DNA from 2 places in the Brevibacillus sp. Leaf182 genome. Region 2 is predicted to be linked to the other one. Evidence: riboswitches for the same ligand, from Rfam matches in the RefSeq annotation. Region 2 holds a riboswitch; the other holds the start of a gene.

Region 1 (4,421 bases), on a different contig from region 2:
AGATGCCGTACGAACCCAATTGTCCCGCGCCCGAAAACATTTTAAGGCATTGTGTGAAAAGGAGGGATTGGAATGGACGTAGATAAGGAAATGCGTGAAGCTGTACGGAGCGCAAGTGAGGAATCAGTGAAGGAAGTGAGGTTTACAAAAGAGATGGAATTACGGATCAGAGGTGCGATTGCAAAGAATAAGCACAAGAATCGAAACAGAATTTTCGTGGCTGGATCACTAGCAGCGTGCTTAGCGGTAACTGCTGTGGGAATGCACCAGCAAGGCTGGTTTCCAGAGATGCCTAGTGGCAAAAATGTAACTAATGCGGTTGCAACGACTGCTACGAAAAAAAACAATAAAGAGGCAAATCAGAACAGTGTAAAGGTGTCGGCGGAAGAGGCCATTTTACCATTAAAAAAAGTGATTCCAGCCTTGAGCAAGATGACAATAAGAGTGGATCGTACAAGCCATGGAATCAGTGATCTAACGTTATTGGAAGGCGATAATGCTCGTGCCAAGGTTGCCTATGATATACAGACAGGACAAATTGAGAGCTTTACAATTGATGGTGATCGAGGAGAACAGAAGGAAGGGAGATTGCCATCAGCCAAGACTGCGGAGAATGCTGCAAACGCATTTCTACAAGCTTTCCTTGGGGAGGGAAGCAAGTCCTATCAGCACGTCCAGACTCAGATCTATACCGACGAGTATATGGTAAAAGGCCCATGGATGAGCGTGAATTATCAACGAATGGAAAGCGGCCAGCCCGTTCCGTTCGACGTAATGTCGGTTGGAATTGACCAACAGGAGCAAGTCGCGTTTTTCGGGCGATTGAACAAGAGCGAACAAGCCTTTTTCACCAAGCTGACAGATGCCATGCCCGATTTAAGCCCATCCCTTCTTCTTTTGGACAAAGAAAAGAACCACGATGGCATGTCATTCATCTTGGGGAAATCGAACAAGGAGGGACATCAGGTTTCTCTTGTGATCTATGGAAATGGTCAAGCACTGGAATCGTATAGGCTTTTGAATAGGGATGAAAAGGAAGGAGCGAGCCGGAAAGAAGCAGAAGGAGAAAAAGCCTTGCAGCAAGAGCGACAGTTCCTGAACAAACTGCTCGGGGCGGATAGTGATAACTATCGGTTATTGGACGCCAACGATCCAGGGTTGTATCTGCGATATCATAACGAACTGCCAGTGTTGTCTGATGAAATTAGCATAATAACAACTGACTCTGGCCACGTCCAATATTTCAGGATGGAGCCCGAAACATTTGAGCCGTCGCAGTACCCGGATGTATCGACTGCTGTGTCAGAAGAGGTAGCCATCAAAGAGCTGAGCGAGCATATGAAGCTTCGATACGTGCAGAACCCGAGAATACGGCCAGAATCAAAACAAGGGGATATGTGGCAGCCCATTCTGGAGTACACGCCGGCTGTTTCCTTCATGCAAAGAGGACGTGAAGATGGTCAGGAGTGGTATATCGACGCGACCAATGGCAAGATGGTGTATGGAACGGGAGATAACGGGCTTGCTTATGATCAGTTGAATACGAAGGAAGCACATCCGATCGAATCTCCAAAGGAATACGTCAAGGTTCGCTCCAAGGATGAGGCAAAGGCGTTGCTGCAAGCGGAATTCGGCATACAAGTGGATGACTCGACCTATAGAGAGAGTAACCGTGACGGACGCAAGGAATACGTCTGGAATGATAAAAATGACAAGTATATCGGCGTAGAAGTCCTTGCAGAAACAGGCAGTGTCGTCGGGTTGGGATCACCGCGATCCGATACAGCAATGACAGTCAAACGCGAGCAAGCGGAAAAGGCTGCACTTGCCTTTCTGCCTAAATACGTTGATCCAGGCATAAAAGAAGTGCAATTGGCGAAAGTCATACAGCCAGACGAAGCGAATCCTGTGTCATCGGGCGAATGGGAATTCAGATATCTCATGAGCAAGGATGGCATTCCAGTACAGGATCGCGGGCAAACAGCGGCTTATTCAGTAACAGTCGATCCGTCTTCTGGCAAAGTGACAAAGTTTGAAAACTACAGAGAGACGCACGAGTTGGTGGAGCTTCCAGCATCCGACGAGATCGTCTCGAAAGACACGGCCGTTGAGGCGTATTTACGCGTCATGCCTTTAAAGCTGGTCTATTTGAGCAGAGATGTGGATGGGCAAAAATTAGCTCAACCAAAGCTGGCGTATGTGCCGTGGAGTGACGAAAAGCTGGCGTTCAAATATATTACTCTGGATGCCGTGACAGGCAAAATCATCACCAAATAACAAGAAAAAAAGGCTATCCCGCAGCCATTCCTGATGGCCTTTGGGATAGCCTTTTTTACACACTTATCTAACAGTCGTCACACGAGCACCCGATAATAACCAACAGGATAAACAGCACGAGCACGATTGCGAAGCAGTCACCGAAGAATCCGTTACCGCAGAAAGATGTACTCATCTTTGTTTCCCCTCCTTTCCGTTATACTCCAGTCTATACACGAATGCCGATATTGGACTGGGCGGATGCCCAGCTTAGGCAAAAATGGGCGCGTAAGAGGAGAGGCTCAGTAAAAAATAGACAATTCACAATTGACGAGGAGACAACGGGGGTGTTAAGATACTTGCAAACATTCAAGACATTTCGCATAACAACTAAATGACAAGTGTACGACTCTTATCCAGAGAGGCAGAGGGACTGGCCTGATGAAGCCTCGGCAACCGGTAAAAATCCGGTGCCAATTCCAGCAAAGCTACGTGCTTTGAAAGATAAGAGGATGTCTCAGGCGTTTTCGTATCTGCTGACAAATCCTCTTCTTTCAAAGAAGAGGATTTTTTTATTTTATTTACCCAATTACAGAGAATAAGCCGATGCTAGGGAGAAAAGGGGCACGTCAATGAAACCAACTTTTCGCGAACAGCTTTCCCGGAAAATTCTGATTCTGGACGGTGCAATGGGCACCATGCTTCAACAGGCGAACCTGACTGCTGATGATTTCGGCGGTGAAGCCTATGATGGCTGTAATGAACTCCTGAACCTGACCAGACCAGATGTGATCCGTTCCATTCATGAGAAATATTTAGAGGCGGGCGCAGACATCGTCGAGACAAATACGTTTGGTGCTGCTTCCATCGTTTTGGCCGAGTATGATGTGCCGGAGAAAGACCTTGAGATCAATATAGCGGCAGCTCGCTTGGCCAGAGAAGCGGTGGATGCCTATTCCACAGAGGAGTGGCCGCGTTTTGTAGCAGGTGCAATGGGACCTACGACCAAGACCCTCTCGTTGACAGGCGGTGTTACTTTCGAAGAACTGGTCGAGGCGTATTATCGTCAGGCAAAAGGTCTGATTCTCGGCGGCTCCGATGTTCTTCTTTTGGAAACCTCGCAAGATACGTTGAACGTCAAGGCTGGTGGAATTGGGATTCGCAAAGCTTTTGAAGAGCTTGGACAGGAGATCCCGGTGATGCTGTCAGGTACGATTGAGCCGATGGGCACGACGCTGGCGGGCCAAAACATCGAGGCGTTTTACATCTCCTTGGAGCATATAAAGCCAGTCTCCATTGGTCTGAACTGTGCGACAGGCCCAGAGTTCATGCGTGATCATCTGCGGACACTGTCAGGAATTGCCCAATGTGCGGTTAGCTGTTATCCAAACGCAGGCTTGCCAGACGAGAACGGCCATTACCATGAAACGCCACAAGGACTTGCCTCCAAAATGCTGGCGTTCGCTGAACAGGGCTGGATAAACGTCGCTGGCGGTTGCTGCGGAACAACGCCAGACCATATTCAAGCGATGGCAGAAGCATTAAAAGACTGCAAGCCGCGCAGTGCAGCCGTAGAAACGCTGAGCGCGGTCTCCGGGATCGAGGTCGTTTACGTCGAAGATGACAATCGCCCCCTGCTAGTAGGGGAGAGAACCAATGTCATCGGTTCCAAAAAATTCCGTGAAATGATTGCAGCTGGTCACTATGAAGAAGCATCCGATATTGCCCGGGCCCAAGTAAAGCGCGGCGCACATGTCATCGATATATGCTTGGCTGATCCTGACCGTGATGAATACGAAGATATGGAAAAATTCCTACAGTTCATCGTGAAAAAAGTAAAAGCGCCCCTCATGATCGACTCGACAGATGCCAAGGTCATGGAGCTGGGACTTCGCTACTCACAAGGGAAAGCCATTCTCAACTCGATCAACTTGGAAGACGGGTTGGAGCGATTTGAGGAAGTCGTTCCGCTTATTCACAAGTTCGGTGCCTCCGTTGTCGTTGGGACGATTGAGGAAGCAGGTATGGCGATCACGCGCGAAAAGAAGCTGGAGGTCGCGCAACGCTCGTATGACCTTCTTGTCAACCAGTATGGCATAAAGCCACAGGATATTATTTTCGATCCACTCGTCTTTCCAGTAGGGACAGGGGATGAACAATACATC
Region 2 (4,421 bases):
CGCTCCTGACAAGGATCAAGCAACCGAATATACCATCAAGGCGACTGCTGTAAACAATCCTGCCGCCAAGTCCATTCAGGTGAAGGGGACAGTAAGCGGCTGGAATAAAAAGGACGATACTGAATTGTTTGTGATCGCTCCAGACGGTCAGAAAAAAGAAATTGAACCGAATGACAAAGGTGAGTTTTCTTTGACGTTATCTTACAAGAATCGTTCCTTTAGCGCCAAATCGATTCAATTCGCATTGTATGAAGACGATAAGCTGGTTAAGAAAGCTGACGTTGCATTAAGCACAAAAGTCATTGTCGAGCCTGTGAAGCCAACAGACGAGGATGAAGACGACGATGATGACAAAAAGAAAAAAGAAAAAGGGAAGCAGAAAGATAAGCATCCCAACGGCAACGCGTATGGCTATTGGAAAAAGCACGACAAACATCATGATGACGATAATGATCAGGACGATGACGACGACGAAGATCATGACGACGACAGAGACTAGTCTCTAGCGTTAAGGTCGCTGCTTGTAAGTCTCGACGTACTCCACCAATTGTCTGATGTAATCCCCGAGAATGGGGATTGAAAGAAATTGCGTCAAGAGGGAGCCGAGGAAAGCCAAAACGATAGCAGTACCAATCGTCAATCCCAGACCCCGGGCAAGACCTGCGAGGAAATTGATCCAGAGCAGCTTGCGCGGGGCTGTGTAATTTTGGATCACGTCTGCTAGTCGAATATCTTCCAGGAACATTGCAATTTTATGCATCCGCTCATTTACCTTCCGAACTTCCTGAAGCTCTTCAAGAACTTGGTCAATTTGCTGCATGAGGCGGTCTGTAGGCGACAAGCTGTCCATCCCCTTCCATCATTCGGTATCGTTACCTACCAGTCTAGGGAAAAAGACAACCAGAATCAAGGTGGAGAGGAAACGTTTGCCTATCCGCTATGCGAAGGGTAAAATGAACGTACAAAACGTTTGTTAGGAGGCTTTGAAATGGCTGAAACTGTTTCCCAATCTCTTTCCGAAGATTTATTCCAGCTCTTGCAAAAGGAGCGTTTTGTTACCTTGGGCACAGTAGATCATGAGTCAGGGGCACCATCGCTCAGCTCCTTGTCCTGGACGTATGCTGTCAGCGCCGATACGATTCGTTTTGCCGTGGATAATCGCTCACGTATTTTGGCTAATATTGCGAAGGAACCGCAAGTTGTCCTGCATTTGATCGGTGCCGGCTCATCTTTTGCCATTAATGGTCGTGCCACCGTCAAAACAGACCGACTGGAAGGTGTTCCGCTCAAGCTGGCCATGGCAGAAATCAAAATTGAGGCCGTTCGTGATATTATGTTTTATGGTTCCCGTATTTCCGTAGAACCACAATATGAAAAGACGTATGACAAAAACGCGGCAGCGAAGCTGGACAATCAAGTTATGACCGCCTTGAAAGATGCAAATTAACGGGTGGAAATAAATTGTTGACAAGAATCCTGCCGATCCTTTAGTATTAGGTTCAATCGAATTGAATAGCAATCTTCTTATCCAGAGCGGCGGAGGGACTGGCCCGATGATGCCCGGCAACCAATCACCTGTATATTAACAGGGAGATAATGGTGCTAATTCCTGCAGAGTTATCAAACTCTGAAAGATGAGAAGGATTTGCTTACGGCGACGTAAACAAAGCCTTCTTTCAGAGGAAAGAGGGCTTTTTTGATGCCCTCGTACACTATTGGAGGGAGAGAAACAGACATGAAATTGGAAACAAAGTTGATTCAGGCGGGAGTAGGCAGAGACGAAAAAACAGGGGCGGTGAGCTTTCCTGTTTACTATGCAACGGCTTATCGCCATCCTGCCTTGGGCCAGAGCACTGGATATGATTATACACGCACAGCTAATCCTACTCGCACCATATTGGAGGAGACCATCGCTGAAGCGGAATCAGGGGATGCAGGATTCGCTTGCGCCTCAGGAATGGCTGCTGTTCATACTGTCATGGGCTTGTTTTCCCAAGGGGATCATCTGATCGTTTCACTCGATCTGTACGGGGGAACCTATCGATTGTTCGAGCAAGTGCTCTCTCGCTACGGTCTGACGTTTTCATACGTGGATTTGCGTGACATAGGTGCACTCAAAAATGCGATTCTTCCAAATACAAAGGCCATCTTCGTTGAGACACCAACCAATCCGCTCATGCAGATTACCGATATTCGAGCAGTAACGCAATTGGCGAAGCAGCACGGGCTCCTCACGATTGTAGACAACACATTCTTAACCCCGTATTGTCAACGCCCACTAGAGCTTGGTGCAGATATCGTCTTACATAGTGCGACCAAGTATTTGGCAGGACATAATGATGTGCTGGCTGGACTCATCGTCACAAAGGGGGGAGAGTTGTCGGAAAAAATCCGGTTTTTGCACAATTCAATCGGTGCAGTGCTCGGACCACAAGATTGTTGGCTGCTCGTTCGCGGGATGAAAACATTGGCATTGCGGATGGAGCGCCATCAATCCAATGCCTTGATTGTAGCGGAAAAGCTGCGTGAGCATCCAGCAGTTGCGGAGGTGTTTTATCCAGGTCTGCCCGAGCATCCGGGGCATGAGATCCAGGTGAATCAAGCGACTGGGCATAGTGGGATGGTATCGTTCCGTGTACGTGATGCAGAGCAGGTGGGATTGTTTTTGCAAAATCTGCAAATTGTGTCCTTTGCCGAAAGTCTGGGTGGCGTCGAGTCATTGTGTACGTATCCGGCGACGCAGACTCACGCCGATATCCCGCAAGAAGTACGAGAGCATGTCGGTGTTTGTGATCGATTGTTGCGACTGTCGGTTGGCATCGAGCATCCAGATGATGTCGTAGCCGATTTGTTTCAGGCATTGAATGCTAGTTTGGTCGTAGGGGGGAGTGTACGATGAATTTTGCAACCAAGCTCCTCCACGGTTCAACTTGCATTGACCCGTTCACAGGTGCGTCGTCGGTTCCGATTTATCAGGCTTCCACGTTTCATCAGGCTGATATCGATCAGCCAGGTACATTTGATTATGCCAGATCAGGCAATCCGACCAGGCAGGCTTTGGAGGAAGCCATTGCGTCTCTGGAGGGAGGCGCACGCGGTTTCGCGTTCTCATCTGGCATGGCTGCCATTTCCAGCGTGTTCATGTTGTTTTCAGCTGGAGACCATGTTGTAGTGGCGGAAGATGTATACGGTGGCACGTTTCGGTTTTTGACAAAGGTATTGTCGAGAATGGGCATCTCCGTTACGTTCGTGGATGCAACAGATACAGAAGCCGTTCGTGCGGCCATTACACCGGCGACGAAAGGGGTATACCTGGAGAGTCCCTCCAATCCCACCTTAAAGGTGACAGACATTGCAGCAGTTTCTCGTATCGCAAAGGAGCACAACTTGCTCGTCATAGTCGATAATACGTTTCTTACCCCGTATTACCAGCGGCCATTAGAGCTTGGCGCGGATGTGGTCATTCATAGTGCAACGAAGTTTATCGGAGGGCATAGCGACGTCGTGGCAGGTCTGGCTGTAACCAGAGAGGCTGCGTTGGGGGAGCAGCTCTACTTTATCCAGAATGGCATGGGAGCGATTCTGGGTGTGCAGGATTGCTGGCTCGTGATGCGTGGGCTCAAAACATTGAAAGCCCGATTGGATGTGAGCACGAAAACAGCCGCAAGCTTGGCTGACTGGTTATCTTCGCATCCACAAGTAAGCGGAGTCTACTATACAGGACTGGCGGATCATCCCGGTCATTTGATTCAAACACAACAAGCGACGGGTCATGGGGCTGTTCTTTCTTTTGATGTAGGGAACCGCGAGCGAGCAAAAGCGTTGTTTGATCGCGTAAAATTGCCGATTGTGGCTGTCAGCCTCGGGGCAGTCGAAACGATTCTCTCGTACCCAGCTACGATGTCACATGCAGCGATGCCTGCTGAGGAAAGAGCAGCAAGGGGAATCACAGATGGTTTGATCAGGTTGTCAGCCGGTTTAGAGGATTTCGATGATTTAGTGGCAGATTTGAAGCAAGCTTTGGATCATTTACCATCTGAAACACCAGTCTATAAAGAAAAAGAGGTATTCTCCCGGGCTTAAATCCGGGGGGATACCTCTTTTCTGTTAAGGTGTTCCTGTACGATTTGCGTTGATCTTGTTTTGTCCTTGCGGCTCTTTGTGCATGCGTTTTTCTTTTACTTGAGAAGGGGTTTCTTCGCGAGGCTGCACACTGCGCGGCAGTTGGGGAATGATCCGACCTACGATATCTGCCAACTCTTCCGTGATTCCAGCAACAGGATGGCCGCGACGAATATCATCTCTCATTTCACGTAACCGCTGTACGATAGCAGGGTCTGCCGTTACGACAGCGTTCGCTCCTTGAGGGTCTTCTTTCAGTGCTTCCGCAACCGTATACTTAATGACGCCGACTTCTGGGC

Evidence for each region. A riboswitch is a leader RNA that binds a small molecule or an ion and turns the genes downstream of it on or off. The one in region 2 is predicted to bind S-adenosylmethionine.
Region 1: it holds a riboswitch for S-adenosylmethionine, as region 2 does, so the genes downstream of both, metH (methionine synthase) here and ASG16_RS21640 (aminotransferase class I/II-fold pyridoxal phosphate-dependent enzyme) in region 2, are expected to answer to the same signal.

The regions. Positions count from the first base shown of each region.
Region 1 covers NZ_LMPN02000034.1:3,425-7,845, forward strand. The annotation lists gene ASG16_RS25855 (sigma-70 family RNA polymerase sigma factor) at 1-82, shown strand, start outside; gene ASG16_RS25860 (YcdB/YcdC domain-containing protein) at 73-2,277, shown strand; gene ASG16_RS25865 (YjcZ family sporulation protein) at 2,345-2,452, opposite strand; SAM riboswitch class I at 2,666-2,767, shown strand; gene metH (methionine synthase) at 2,889-4,421, shown strand, end outside.
Region 2 covers NZ_LMPN02000031.1:39,348-43,768, forward strand. The annotation lists gene ASG16_RS21625 (hypothetical protein) at 1-499, shown strand, start outside; gene ASG16_RS21630 (DUF5665 domain-containing protein) at 509-850, opposite strand; gene ASG16_RS21635 (pyridoxamine 5'-phosphate oxidase family protein) at 989-1,447, shown strand; SAM riboswitch class I at 1,522-1,641, shown strand; gene ASG16_RS21640 (aminotransferase class I/II-fold pyridoxal phosphate-dependent enzyme) at 1,736-2,899, shown strand; gene ASG16_RS21645 (trans-sulfuration enzyme family protein) at 2,896-4,083, shown strand; gene ASG16_RS21650 (YhcN/YlaJ family sporulation lipoprotein) at 4,108-4,421, opposite strand, start outside.